2 regions of the Acinetobacter sp. 161(2023) genome follow, and region 2 is predicted to be linked to the other one. Evidence: riboswitches for the same ligand, from Rfam matches in the RefSeq annotation. Region 2 holds a riboswitch; the other holds the start of a gene.
What was found. Region 2 has a riboswitch for manganese ahead of WA249_RS08040 (sodium:calcium antiporter). Riboswitches for the same ligand answer to the same signal wherever they lie in the genome.

Region 1 (7,624 bases), on a different contig from region 2:
CACAGGCGCTTTAAAAGCGGTAATGGGAGAAACAGTTGATGGCGAATACCAGCGCTATCAAGTGAAAGGTGGTGCATATACACGCGAGAAATTCTTTGGTAAGTACCCAGAAGCTGCGGAACTTGTAAAAGATTTAAGCGATGAAGACATCGATAATCTTAACCGTGGTGGTCATGACCCGTACAAAGTTTTTGCTGCCTATGCAGAAGCAATGACAGCCAAAGGTCAACCAACAGTTATTCTTGCGAAAACTGTTAAAGGTTATGGTTTGTCTGAAGAAATTGAAGCGGTGAATAAAACTCACCAAATCAAAAAAATGCAGATCGATTCTTTAAAATATGTACGTGACCGTTTTAACCTGCCATTTACAGATGATCAATTAGAAGAGCTTCCATTCTATCGCCCAAGTGAAAACTCTCCAGAAATGAAGTACATGAAAGCGCGTCGTGAAGCATTAGGTGGTTATCTACCTGCACGTCGTAAAGAGAGTGAAATTCTAGCGATTCCTGAATTATCTGTATTTGATGCAGTATTAAACGGTTCAGGTGGTAAAGAGCAATCTACCACTATGGTGATGGTTCGTTTAATTGCTGCTTTACTTAAAGAAAAAGCAATTAAAGACCGCGTAGTACCAATCGTTCCAGATGAAGCGCGTACTTTTGGTCTAGAAGGTATGTTCCGTCAGCTTGGTATTTATGCTGCTCACGGTCAAAAATATACCCCAGAAGACCAAGAACAGTTAATGCATTACCGTGAAGCAAGTGACGGTCACATGCTTCAAGAAGGGATTAACGAAGCTGGTGCGATGAGCGCATGGGCTGCGTTGGCAACAAGTTATTCAACCAATAACTTGCCAATGATTCCGATGTACATGTACTACTCAATGTTTGGTTTCCAACGTATTGGTGACATTGCGTGGGCTGCAGGTGATGCACAAGCTCAAGGTTTCTTGTTAGGTGCAACTGCTGGTCGTACCACATTGAACGGTGAAGGTTTACAGCACCAAGATGGTCATTCACATATCTTGGCGAACACGATTCCTAACTGTGTATCTTATGACCCATGTTTTGGTTATGAGTTAGCTGTAATCGTTCATGACGGTTTACAACGTATGTATGTGAACCAAGAGCGTGTGTTCTATTACCTCACTGTAATGAACGAAAACTACGAGCATCCTGCAATGCCTGAAGGCGCTGAGGAAGGCATTAAACGTGGTATGTACTTGTTCGAAAAAGATGAAAAAGCAACTGTCCAATTGATGGGTTCAGGTGTAATTCTTCGTGAAGTGATCAAAGCTGCAAAAATCTTACGTGATGAATACCAAATCCATTCAAACGTTTGGAGTGTAACAAGCTTCAATGAGTTGTCGCGTGATGGTATGGCATGTGAAGAATACAATCGCTTACACCCACTTACTGAAGAAGTGAAAGAGTCTTGGGTATCTAAACAATTGCGCGGTACAGAAGGTATTGTTGTTTCGGCAACAGACCATATGCGTGCGTATAGCGAACAAATCCGTGCTTATCTTCCAGATGGTCGTCCATTTGTTGCGTTGGGTACAGATGGTTATGGTCGCTCAGATACACGTGCTAACTTGCGTAGTTTCTTTGGTGTTGATGCTGCACATATCGTTGTTGCTACTTTGAAAAAATTAGCTGACGAAGGTGAAGTAGATGCACGTTTAGTTAAAGATGCAATTTCTAACTTTGAGTTAGACACTGATCGTCCAGTGGCATGGGCTCCACAAGCACATCCAGAAGTTCAAGCAGTTGCTGAATACCATGAAGCGCAAACAGGTGAGGGGAACTAAGCATGCAAATTAAGACCCCTGATATTGGCGTAGATAAAGCAGTTGTTGCTGAAATTTTGGTAAAAGTTGGTGACAGCATTGCTGAAAATGACAGCCTTGTTTTGCTTGAGTCAGATAAAGCGTCTGTTGAAGTGCCTAGCACTTCAGCAGGTGTCGTAAAAAGTATCTTAATCAAGGAAGGCGATAGCGTAACTGAAGGTACGGTATTGTTTGAACTTGAAGCTGAAGGTAATGTACCTGTAGCTCAAGCAGAAGAAGTTGCAAAACCTGCTCCAGCAGCTGAACAAACAGCAGCGCCGGCAGCGGTACAACAGGCTTCAACTGCTGCACAACCAGCAGTGGCAACCACGAGTCAAGTGGTTGAAGTTCAAGTTCCTGATATTGGTGTTGAAAAAGCACTTGTTGGTGAAATTTTAGTAAAAGTTGGCGAGCAAATCGATGTTGAGCAAAGCATCGTTGTGGTTGAATCTGACAAAGCAACTGTAGAAGTACCAAGCAGTGTTGCGGGTACTGTAGAAAGCATTCAAGTTAAAGAAGGCGATACAGTTAAAGAAGGTGTTGTGCTCATTAAAGTGAAAACAACATCTGCATCAAGTGCACCAGTTGAAGCTCCTGCTTCTACAGCAGCTTCAGTGGCAGCGCCTGCACCAGTTCAACAAGAAACTGTAGCTGCGGCTGCTACTCAATCTGGACCAGTTGATATTAACGTTCCTGATTTGGGCGTAGATAAAGCAGTTGTTGCTGAAATTTTGGTACAAGTTGGCGATAAAGTTGATGTAGACCAAAGCCTTGTTGTGGTTGAGTCTGATAAAGCAACTGTAGAAGTTCCAAGTACTGTTGCTGGTGTTGTGAAAGCGATTCACTTGCAAGCAGGTCAACAAGTTTCACAAGGTGTTTTGCTTGCAACAATTGAGGCGGAAGGCCAAGCACCTGCAGCAGCTCCAGCGCCAAAAGCAGAAGCTCCGGCAGCACAAGCTTCAGCACCTAAAGTGGCGGCTCCTGCTCCGACTCAGGCTGTATCTGCTCCAGTTTCTGGTAGTGATAAGTTAACGAAAGAGCAAGAAGCTGAAAACGCTAAAGTTTATGCTGGCCCTGCTGTTCGTAAGCTTGCTCGTGAACTTGGTGTGGTTTTATCACAAGTTAAAACTTCTGGTGAACATGGTCGTGTGATTAAAGAAGATATCTTTGCTTATGTGAAGACTCGTTTAACTGCACCACAAGCAGCTCCAGTAGCTGCGGCTGCACCAGCAGTTTCGGGTTTGCCAAAGCTTCCTGACTTCACTGCGTTTGGTGGCGTGGAAGAAAAAGTACTGACGCGTTTGCAGCAAGTATCAATTCCGCAATTGTCATTGAACAACTTTATTCCGCAAGTCACCCAGTTTGATTTGGCTGACATTACTGAGTTAGAAGATTGGCGTAATGAGCTGAAAGGCAACTTCAAAAAAGAAGGTATCAGCCTGACGATTATGGCATTCATTATCAAAGCCGTTGCGCATTTGTTGAAAGAAGAGCGTGAGTTTGCAGGTCATCTATCTGATGACGGTAAATCAGTGCTCTTGCGCAATGAAATCCATATGGGAATTGCGGTAGCAACACCTGATGGTTTAACTGTGCCAGTACTTCGTAACCCAGACCAAAAATCAATTAAGCAAATTGCAGTTGAATTAGGTGTGTTAGGTCAAAAAGCACGTGATAAGAAATTAACACCGAAAGACTTACAAGGTGCGAACTTCACGATTACAAGCTTAGGTTCGATTGGTGGTACATCCTTTACACCACTAGTAAACTGGCCACAAGTTGCGATTTTGGGTATTTCACCTGCAACGATGCAACCGGTTTGGAATGGTAAAGACTTTGACCCACGCTTAATGTTGCCGTTGTCGATGTCTTATGACCACCGTGTAATTAATGGTGCAGATGCCGCTCGCTTTACCAATAAACTTACGAAACTTCTTAAAGATATTCGTACTTTATTAATCTAATATTTTGAAATGAATCATTAAAACCTCGCTTCGGCGGGGTTTTATTTTGGTATTTAATTTAATTGATTTTAGGTTAATCTAAAGATAAAGAGGGAGTGATCGAGAGAGGAAAAATTTCTCGTTTTAGACAAAGGAGAAATAATAAATGGTGGGTTTTTTAAAAATCATGTTGCTGATTCTGTTGGTTGTATTTTTATTGATGGGATTATGGGTCAGTCTTTTGCACTTTCCTTGGGAGTGGATGACCTACGTGGCAATGGGTTTGGAAGTATTTGTGGCAACGCTTATTTTGCCATTTGAATTTCAATCACAACATATAGCTGGCATGAACAATGTTGGGTTTATTAATTTTAGTATTTGTTTAGCTTTATTATTGGGCTTAGGTCGACTGTTAGTGTGGGCATGGATAAAATTTTTTGTTTGAAAAATGGAACTCCTCGAATATAATGAGCACATACTTCATTGGGGAGTAGCCGCTATTCATTTCTGAATGAATAGGTGATGATCAACATAATTGTTCAACAGAACATGGTCATCATAGCTTAAACGTCTCATCGTTTCTGAGTTGGCAAGACCTTTGATTTACCACTCTGCAGATATTTGGCTAGCAGGAGGGGTAGGTCATGGGCATTTATGCTAGCCAGAGAAACGACATGCAAGAATTTCTGATTTCTACTTCGATCGTTGCCCTAGCTGAAATGGGCGATAAAACTCAATTGTTAGCTCTTTTACTGTCTGCACGTTTCCGTAAGCCAATCCCTATTCTCATTGCGATTCTTTTTGCGACTTTAATTAATCATGGTATCTCTGCTGTGCTTGGACAGTGGATTACGACGGTTTTGAGTCCCGAAATCTTGGTTTGGGTACTTGCGGGTGGTTTTATTGGTATGGCGTTCTGGATGCTTATTCCAGATAAGTTAGATGATGAAACTGATAGCATTAACAGATGGCAAAAATTTGGTGTTTTTGGTGCAACCTTTATCTTGTTTTTCTTAGCAGAAATTGGTGACAAAACGCAGATTGCAACAGTAGCTTTAGCTGCACGTTACGACAGCATTTTCTGGGTGATGCTAGGTACAACGTTGGGTATGATGATTGCCAATGCACCCGCTGTATTTATTGGTAATAAATTAGCTGAACGCTTATCTATCTCACTCATTCATAAAATTGGTGCTGCTATTTTCTTAATTGTAGGTGTCTCTACTTTGGTACAGCATTACTTCTTCTAAAGCATTTAAAGCTGTCCAAAAAACGCCCTCAATTCGAGTGCGTTTTTTTGTAGGTCATTTTAGTAGTTAAATTTCACTGTGAAGTTAATTTGGCGTGAGTTGTTGAGGCTACCAAAATTATTGATAATTCATTTCTAAAATAAGAAAAGCAAAAGCTATTTTAAAATATTATGAGAAAAATAAAGCAATTCATTGCAAGAGTGGTCGAATCCCTTTATTTTATTATGGATATAAAAATATCTAATATTTAAAGTTTTTTTGGGGAATTGTATGGGGTTTGAAAAAACAACTTCGCAGATATTATTTGATAATGGCATTCATAAATGTATTAGTTTTACCAGTTTGGTTAAAGGGGAAGGTATACAAGCCAATCAATTTTTAATTATTGATCATGAGCGCGCTGCTGTAATCGATCCAGGTGGTGATTTGACCTATGTTCCGTTGACCATGGAATTAAATAAATATACACGCTTGAAAAATCTCGACTATGTGTTGGCTTCTCATCAGGATCCGGACATTATTACCTCAATGCCACGCTGGTTGGTCTATACCGATGCTAAAGTGGTGGCGTCAAAATTATGGGCACGTTTTCTACCGCACCTAAATTCCTCATTTATGAGTGAACGTATGAAAGGTAATTGGGAAGACCGTCTTATTGAATTACCTGACCGTGGCCAAGTGATTCAATTGGGGGAATCAAAACTTGTGGTAGTCCCAGCCCATTTTCTACATTCGGTAGGTAATTTTCAGTTTTATGATCCAGTCGCCAAAATTTTATTTTCTGGTGATATGGGCGCTTCGATAGTTGAGGATGCTAACCAACCTTTAACAGATTTCGATACGCATGTTCTAAAAATGAAAGCTTTTCACCAACGCTATATGTGTTCCAATAAGGTCATCCGCTTATGGGTTAAAATGGTTCGCCAGATGGATATTGAAATGATTGTTCCACAGCATGGCAGTCCATTTATGGGCAAAGAAATGATTAATCAGTTTTTGGACTGGATTGAGACTTTACCTTGTGGTGTCGACTTAATGACAGAACAAGTTTTTAGTTGCCCCGCCTAAATATGATCTCTAATGAGCAACCCAGATAAAATTCTGGGTTGCAAAAACATAGATTAAAAAATAACGTTAAAACTATAATAAGTGGGAATTATTTAGAGCAGCTCTACATCTATTGCTGAAAAAGGCAAAGATAATATGAAAATTGCATTGAAATTTGTTTATAATAGCTCACGGAATTTACCAGTGAGATTGTTATGCTGACCATCGTTCAAGAAGCGCTAACCTTCGATGATGTCTTATTACTTCCTGCCTACTCTACTGTTCTCCCAAAAGATGTCTCTTTAAAGACACGTTTAACTCGCGGCATTCATTTAAATATCCCATTAGTTTCAGCTGCAATGGATACAGTGACTGAGTCACGTATGGCGATTGCGATGTCACAAAATGGTGGTATCGGGATTTTGCACAAAAACATGGATATTGCTGCTCAAGCTGCAGAAGTACGCCGTGTAAAGAAATTCGAAGCGGGTATGGTGAAAGACCCTATCACTGTAACGCCTGAAACTACAGTACGTGAACTGATTGCAATTACCACTGCTAATAACATTAGCGGTGTACCTGTTGTTAAAGACGGCAAGGTTGTTGGTATTGTGACAGGCCGTGATACGCGTTTTGAAACTAATTTAGAACAACCTGTTAGCAACATCATGACAGGCCAAGATCGTTTAGTCACTGTACGTGAAGGCGAGTCTAAAGAAAATATTCAAGCATTATTGCAAAAACACCGTATTGAAAAAGTCTTGGTCGTTGGCGAGAGCAACGAACTAAAAGGCTTAATTACAGTGACTGACTTCCGCAAAGCTGAAAGCTATCCAAACAGTTGTAAAGATGATCTTGGTCGGTTACGTGTTGGTGCTGCGGTAGGTACAGGTGCTGATACACCAAGTCGTGTGGAAGCGTTGGTTGAAGCCGGCGTTGACGTAATCGTTGTTGATACAGCACACGGTCACTCAGCTGGTGTAATTGAACGTGTACGTTGGGTGAAACAAAACTTCCCTCAAGTACAAGTGATTGGTGGAAATATTGCAACTGGTGATGCTGCATTAGCATTATTAGATGCAGGTGCAGATGCTGTAAAAGTGGGTATTGGTCCTGGTTCTATCTGTACAACTCGTATTGTGGCAGGTATTGGTATGCCACAAATTTCTGCGATTGACAGCGTTGCTAGCGCACTAAAAGATCAAATTCCTTTAATTGCAGATGGCGGTATCCGTTTCTCTGGCGATATGGCAAAAGCGATCGGTGCGGGTGCAAGCACCATCATGGTTGGTTCTCTTCTAGCTGGTACTGAAGAAGCGCCTGGTGAGGTTGAGTTTTTCCAAGGTCGTTACTACAAAGCATATCGTGGTATGGGTTCATTAGGTGCAATGGCGGGAGCAACAGGTTCTGCTGACCGTTATTTCCAAGACTCAAAAGCGGGCGCTGAAAAGTTAGTACCGGAAGGAATTGAAGGTCGTGTTCCTTATAAAGGCCCAATGGGTAACATCGTTCATCAAATGATGGGTGGTTTACGTTCATCAATGGGTTATACCGGT
Region 2 (7,624 bases):
CAACTTCTGTATGAATTGGACTTAATCAAAGAAAAAAGTATACCTTTTAGTGTACCTTTTTTATGTCAAAATTGAGTCAACAGTGTGTGAGAGCTTAACTTAATTTCCCAAGCTTGCCATCTTAACAAATTGCGACTGATTGGCAAAAAGGATTCCTAAAATGAGCGAAGAAATAAACAGCAAAAAGAAAGTGACTTTATCAGCTCAAACTATCACTTAATTTCTGCTGCATGAAATCAATAATCGCTCTTGTTTTAGCGGGTAAGTAACGGCGATTTGAATAAAGTGCGAATAATTGCAATGGGGCTGCCGATTGTTCAAACTCAATCTCGATTAAACGTCCATCGCTAATGTAGGGTTGGCAAGCTTGCTTGGATAGAATCGCAAAACCGATACCTGATACGGCCGCTTGTCCGGCCATCTCTCCGCTGTTTACCCGATAATGTCCTTTAACCTTAATGGTCTCAAATTCACCCTTCTTATTTACAAATTGCCAAGGAGAACCTTTGAGTGCACTTACTGTTGTAATACAGGGTAACTCTTCAAATTGCTGAATATGAGTCGGGGTGCCATAACGCTGAATGACGGAGGGGGCTGCAACAATGGTGCAAGGGATAGTCACCAGATGACGAGCGATGTAGTCACTGTTATCCATCTGACCACGGGTAATAATGATAGCTAAATCCAGATCATCTCGCAGAGATTCTAAACCTGACAAATTGGTAACACAGCTAATTTCTAGGTCTGGGTACTGACAGGCGAAATCGGCAATAATAGAACCTAGCAATGCGGGGCCTATTTCATTGGGAATACAGATTCGTAAAGGGCCTTTGAGTTGCATTTGCCGCGACGTTAATTCTGTCTCAGTTTGCTCAAGTGCCTCTAATAATGGTTTTGCTCGGGTGTAGAGTAGTTGCCCCGCCTGAGTGAGTTTCATATGTCGGGTGCTACGCTCAATGAGCTGAAGATCCAGTTTTTCTTCTAACTGAGAAATACAGCGACTCACGTTTGATGTCGGCATTTCAAGGATTTTCGATGCTCCAACAAAACTTTCTCTTTCAACCACAGCAATGAACACTTTCAGGGTATTAAAATCCAGAGTCGGACGCATCAATTATCCCATATTTGATAATAATAAGTGCCATTTCTACCATATAATAAACACCATTGATAGTAGTTAAACTCGGATATCTTTCATTCATAGGTTGCTTGCTATGCCCCCAGTCATGCAGACATTTAATCATAAAGCTCTCATGCGGATAGCCATTGTAATTGCTTTTGTCCAGTTCACCAATGCACTGGAATATATGGTGTTCAACCCTGTATTTGTTTTTATGGCAACAGATTTCGCGGTGCCTGTATCATTCTCAGGCTATGTGTCAGGCATGTACACACTTGGTGCTGTCATTTCTGGAGTCATTGCCTTTTACTGGATTGGTCATTTCAATAAGAAAAAATTTTTAATCGCCAATATGGCACTCTTAGCTCTACTGACACTTTTAACTACATTCACATCCAGTTTTAGTTTTCTACTTGCACTTCGATTCTGCGCAGGGTTGGTTGGTGGTACCACCATGGGCGTGGGTATCAGTATATTGATAAACAACGTGCCGCCTAACTTGCGCGGAAAAATGTTGGCGACGGTGATTGCGTCATTTTCGATAGTAAGTATTGTAGGAATGCCCACGATATTATTTTTGTGCACACATTATGACTGGCATGTAGCTTTGTGGCTCATAAGTGCATTGTGTGTGTTGGCACTGCCATTGATTGTATCCATCATCCCCCAAGATCCAATCTCTTTAGACACGTTCGCTAAGCAGCCTCTCGATATGCAAACTTTACTGTTCGCTTCCAGTAATGCACTTGTACAGTTTAGTCCTATGCTGGTCATTCCTATTTTGGCACCATTAATGATTGAGCAGTTGGGCGCTTCGAAAAATTTGCTGCCTTGGCTCTTCTTCTGTGGGGGCGTGATAGGTTATTTGTCTACAAAAATTACAGGGGCGTTAACCTCCCGTTTTTCTGCTTTACTACTGGCTACAGCTTCGACTCTAGTCTTTATACTCAGTTTGCTTATACCAATGCTGGGCTATGAGCATGCAGCGTTATTTATTAGTTTATTTCTCGGTGCATCTTATAGTCGTTTGGTGTCATCTTCAGTGGTTACGATGCAGTTTCCTAACGACCGACAACGAGCTGGATTTTCTTCATTACAGACATCCATCATGTATTTGCTGACAACAGTTGCTTTTTTCTTATCTGCCTTTTTATTACCTGCTCATGGCATGACGCCACAAAGTGTAAATACGTTACTGGCGGTATGTGCAATTTCCGCAGCAGGGTTCCCAATATTGGTTATTATTTTGCAAAAGAAGCTGGCTAAACGTTTTCATCTGAGGCAATTCTAAAGCCGCTATTTTTCGGTACATTAAAAGAGTAATAACTAATAAGATTTTGGCTTCTGGCTCATTACCCATTTGAACACTATATTTTCCTAAAAATATATCTATATGTTCTGGTGCATGAGTCTTGAAGGTCAAATACTTATTAAAAATTTTCGTGTCTCACTAGAGAGATGACATATTTTCTTTCAAAAAAATATATACTATAGGGGAGTATCATTGAACGAACATAAATATGGAAATCAACAGTAATTTAGAACGCTATCATTCTCATCAGTTTGATGAAGGAAACCCGCTTGCTCAAAAGAAAATTTTGATTGCAACCATCTTAACTGCGGTGATGATGGTCTTTGAAATTGTGGGTGGATGGATATTTAACTCCATGGCACTTTTGGCTGATGGCTGGCACATGAGTTCACACATGGTTGCTCTAGGGTTGGCTTATGTTGCTTACAAAATGGCGCGCCGTTATGCCCATGACAAACGCTTTAGTTTCGGAACGTGGAAAATTGAAATTTTGGGGGGCTATAGTAGTGCAATCATATTAATGGTTGTTGCGCTATTAATGGGAGCTCAATCTATTGATCGATTACTTCATCCCGTTGATATCCATTACAATGAAGCGATTCCTATTGCTGTTGTAGGTTTGGCTGTCAATATAATCTGTGCATGGTTATTACATGATAATCACGGACATGACCACCATCATGATCATGAGCATAGTCACCATCATCATGATCACCATCACGATTTAAACCATAAAGCTGCGTTTATACATGTGGTTGCCGATGCTGTAACTTCGGTATTAGCCATAGTCGCTCTTATTGCTGGTAAATATTTTGGATGGAACTTTTTAGATGCTTTATTGGGGATCGTTGGTGCCATACTGGTTGCGCAGTGGTCTTGGGGGCTTTTACGTGATACAGGAAAAACTTTATTAGATGCGGAGATGTCACATCCTGTGGTGGCAGAAATACAAGAAGTAATTGAGCAATTGTCCCAAGTGAAAATTACAGATTTACACGTATGGAAAGTAGGTAAGGAAAAATTTTCATGCATTTTGGCTTTAGAAACGAATAGAACAGATTTAACACCTGATTTGGTCAAAAAAGCATTGTCTATTCATGAAGAAATTGTACATGCCAGTGTAGAAATACATTTTGTCTGACCAACTCTATAGAGTTGTAATTAAATCACTGCTAAAATCCACAGCATTGTCATTGGGGAGTAGCCATTCCTAGTACCCGCTAGGAAGACCACGTCAACAAACTTGAGATCAGTGTCTCATGGCGTGTTCAGCCACTGTATAACAGTATGAGCTAGGCGAGACCTTTGGCCGCAACGTACTTTGCTAGTCGGGCGAGGAGCGTTGTCGCGCCAATGGTTTCTTATTCGCCCGGCTGGAACTATTCCTATGCTCCTCACTTTTATCTTATTCTTTTTGTCCGCTGGGGCAATTTATCTCGCCTGTGAATATTTCGTTAACGGCATTGAATGGTTTGGTAAGCGTCTTAACCTTGGGGCAACCGCAGTAGGTTCAGTTCTCGCAGCTTTTGGTACAGCGCTGCCTGAAAGTGCAGTCACTTTTATGGCTGTCGTATTTGGTAATACTCCAGAACAAAAAGATCTTGGTGTTGGGGCTGCAATGGGTGGCCCATTGGTTCTGGCTACCTTGGGTTACGCCGTAGTTGGTCTGGTATTAATTCTTCATCGCAAGAAGTTAGCTCGAACTTCGCATCAAGTACAAGTTGATTATGCTCGGTTAAGTCGAGATCAAATCTCTTTCCTTGCTATCTTTGTATTAAAAGTGGCGCTTGGTTTAGTGGCATTTGCAATCAAACCTTGGTTAGGCATACTATTTTTAGCGGCTTATGCAGCCTATGTTTGGCGTGAGATTAAGGAGGCGGACACAGCCTCAGATGAAGAAGAACTAGAACCTCTTAAATTTCGTCCAAACACAGCCGAACCATCATTAGGTTGGGCTGGTCTACAAGTCTTGCTGGCTTTAGTTGTGATTAGCATTGCATCACACACATTTGTTGCTCAACTTGAAGCGATTGGTACACTTCTAAACTGGCCGCCTCACATAGTTGCCTTGTTACTGAGTCCTGTAGCTACAGAATTACCTGAAATTATGAATGCTCTGATTTGGGTGCGCCAAGGCAAAGAGCGTTTAGCTTTAGCTAACATTTCAGGTGCTATGATGATTCAGGCCACCATTCCAAGTGCATTAGGTATTTTCTTCACACCGTGGCGCTTTGATTCTTTGCTATTAGCATCAGGTGTTATTACCGCACTGGCTATTGTATTTCTGTGGAGCTTGTTCCGACGCGGTGTGGTCAATGACCGAGCATTGGTAGCAGTAAGCGGTTTGTATGGCATTTTTGCATTTTTAGTTGTGATTTATCTTTGATAATACCGAATTATTTATCCTTACTTTTTTGTGGGCATTCCTGCGCAAGAGTTCGCTATGATGGATGACTGATTTTTAGTGCGATAATAATAAAGAGGCTTAGGCCTCTTTATTATTTTTTAAGAGGTTCCAGATTTGATTTTTTTTTTATTTTAAATGGAGCATAAAGTTAGGTATACCATACGATATGCAAAAGTTTAGGTTTGATAAATATTAAATTTACGATAACTATTTATTTGATATTTCTGGAAGATATATTTGGGTACATTTTTTTTAGTATTGAAATTAAAAAAAGATCATAATAATTATATTGATAATAAAAAGGAGAAAAGAGATGGAACTTAGAGCCGTAAAAATGCATAAAATGTTTAGAGATTTTCATGAAGAAAAGGAACTTGGCTATGTAGGGGAATATGATGAAAAACATAACCTTATAGCGATATATGATATTTTCAAAGAAAAAATGAAGAAAATAGAAGGAACTTATCAATGGGTTTTACCTTCATCGGGTGAGGTATTTTTTGTTGAGGAAGATCCGCTATATAGTCGTTAGTGAATTTTGCCTCCTACTTTAAGCAGGGAAATGCCTCTTCATAAATTCCAATTTAACCATAACTTATTAATTATTTATCCTTACTTTTTAATGATCTATTTTAAAACAAATGTCATTTTGTGTGCTTGACTGCAAGAGGGTTGGGCACTATCCTTTGCCTGCTGGCCTACATTGCCAGTCGGTCGTCGCAGACCGTTTCACACCGCATCAGGGCTATTCCATCTGAGGAGTAGTTTTGTGTGTACTCTCGTTCCCTCCCGTAGCGGTAGGACGGGAGAGGGACACCTATGGTGTGCTGGTTGTGTGACCAGTCTGCGAACCCTCTTCCGTTCTGCCACCATAATTTTAATGTTTTGGCAGAACTCCCAATAAAAAGGAGTTGGCTTTGCACATTCATTATTTCTTGGCAACCCTTGCCAAAAGCTATAACGACACAGCTTAAAAATTTAAAGCAGCTTGATCACCTTTAGGGTTTTCAGGCTTTAAGTCATTACGGCTCAAAAATTTGCATTAACAATAAAACTTGAGATGTGCCAAGCACAGTCTTTACGGCTTTGCTGTGCCTTTTTTCACCTTTAGAAAAGTGGAAGGCTTTTATATCTCATTTATATACAACAATAATTTTTTTATAACGGTAAAAATATGCCACATTTAGAAATCTCTTCCAAAAAACTAAAAGTCGTTCAAACGGCTATACGTTTATTTACCACTTATGGTTTTCAGACAGCAGGTGTAGATCTGATCGCCAAAGAGTCCAAAATACCAAAAGGCACCTTGTACAACTACTTTCACTCAAAAGAAGATTTGATTGAAATGTGCATTGTCTTTCAAAAAAGCATGCTGAAAGAAGACGTACTTTCGATTGTCTACTCAAGTCGTTATCGCACCTCAAGCGATAAACTCAAAGAAATTGTGCGCTTACATGTCTGTTTCAATAGCCTCTATCACTTATTACTCAAAGCCATATTTGAAATTAAACTTGTTTATCCTCAAGCCTACCATCTGGCGGTTGAATATCGAAAATGGCTGCTTCGAGAGATTTTTGATTTGATTTTTAGCTTGGAAACTTGTGCAATAAAACCAGATGCGGACATGGTTTTAAACCTAATAGATGGTTTGCTGCTACAGGTTTTAAGCTTAAACAGTTTGGATGAAAGGGATGCTGTGGTGGAATGCTTCTTTAAGCCTACTTGTTTAAGGTAAATCAATTAAATGATAGGGCTTATCCCATCTTTAACTAATTAACTAGCCTAACAATATTTAGAAGATTAAATGGAAAATTACATGGTTTTTGAGGCAAGTGATGACTTCAAAAAACCATGCAATTTTAAGAACAAGGCTTTGTGCTTAAAGCTTATTTAACTCGATACCACGTTTGGTTGCGGCCAATTGCAGAGATACCAATGTACCCACGGGCGGTAAGTTTATCCCAATCTGGTGATACGATTACACTAAATTTATAAGTCTTATCTGACTGAGGGTCGAGAACAGATCCCTTGTCATATTTATTTTGACTTACATTTTTTAAATTTTTGACGATGGTTAAACCCACTAAAGATTTGTTTTTGTAGGTACCTTCACACATCGTACATTTATTTGCTTCATTTGTAACAAGGATTTTTTCAATGTTCGCAGATAGAACCCCATTTTTATCTTCGCTAAATCTAACCAGTGCTCTAGGTTGATTGGTTTCATCATCAATGGTTTTCCAGACAGTACCATTGAGTTTATCGGCAGCAAATGAATGAACCGAAAAAGAGCTGAGTAAAAGTAGGAATAAATATTTTTTCATAACAATCATTTCTCAAATTAACAACTAGGGTGGCTTTAACTGCCAAAATTATTCATTTTAAAGTTAACTGTACAGTCTTCTTTGGATTGAATCTAGAAGATTGACGATATGTAAATCCATATAATATGTAAAGGTGTATTCTATTTCTAATTACCTTACTTTGATTGTTTATTTTGTAATTAAGAGGATGGATAGAATTATTTAGTTTTACAGGTTATTGTTGGGGCATAGTTATTGTGAGATAGGAATCTAAGCTTAGACGGCTTTTTCCTTATTCACGAAAAAGCCAATTTCGAATGATATTTCTTTCAGTTATTCAATTCCTTTAAACTCTATTCTTAATATATTTTCTATATTCTAATGGGTTCATATTTAAGATCTTTATAAAAGCTTTTCTAAAGGCAGTATCTTCACTGTAACCACAATTTTGTGCGATTGTCTTAATAGATAAACTATTGTTT

Region 1: it holds a riboswitch for manganese, as region 2 does, so the genes downstream of both, WA249_RS04800 (TMEM165/GDT1 family protein) here and WA249_RS08040 (sodium:calcium antiporter) in region 2, are expected to answer to the same signal.

What each region holds. Positions count from the first base shown of each region.
Region 1 is NZ_JAZEYD010000004.1:82,341-89,964, reverse strand. It holds gene aceE (pyruvate dehydrogenase (acetyl-transferring), homodimeric type) at 1-1,810, shown strand, start outside; gene WA249_RS04810 (2-oxo acid dehydrogenase subunit E2) at 1,813-3,792, shown strand; gene WA249_RS04805 (hypothetical protein) at 3,938-4,216, shown strand; yybP-ykoY riboswitch at 4,245-4,430, shown strand; gene WA249_RS04800 (TMEM165/GDT1 family protein) at 4,446-5,021, shown strand; gene WA249_RS04795 (MBL fold metallo-hydrolase) at 5,292-6,089, shown strand; gene guaB (IMP dehydrogenase) at 6,284-7,624, shown strand, end outside.
Region 2 is NZ_JAZEYD010000007.1:8,963-16,586, reverse strand. It holds gene WA249_RS08055 (LysR family transcriptional regulator) at 200-1,111, opposite strand; gene WA249_RS08050 (MFS transporter) at 1,215-2,411, shown strand; gene dmeF (CDF family Co(II)/Ni(II) efflux transporter DmeF) at 2,641-3,573, shown strand; yybP-ykoY riboswitch at 3,612-3,809, shown strand; gene WA249_RS08040 (sodium:calcium antiporter) at 3,820-4,818, shown strand; gene WA249_RS08035 (hypothetical protein) at 5,183-5,371, shown strand; gene WA249_RS08030 (TetR/AcrR family transcriptional regulator) at 6,014-6,574, shown strand; gene WA249_RS08025 (DUF2147 domain-containing protein) at 6,726-7,163, opposite strand; gene WA249_RS08020 (GlxA family transcriptional regulator) at 7,489-7,624, opposite strand, start outside.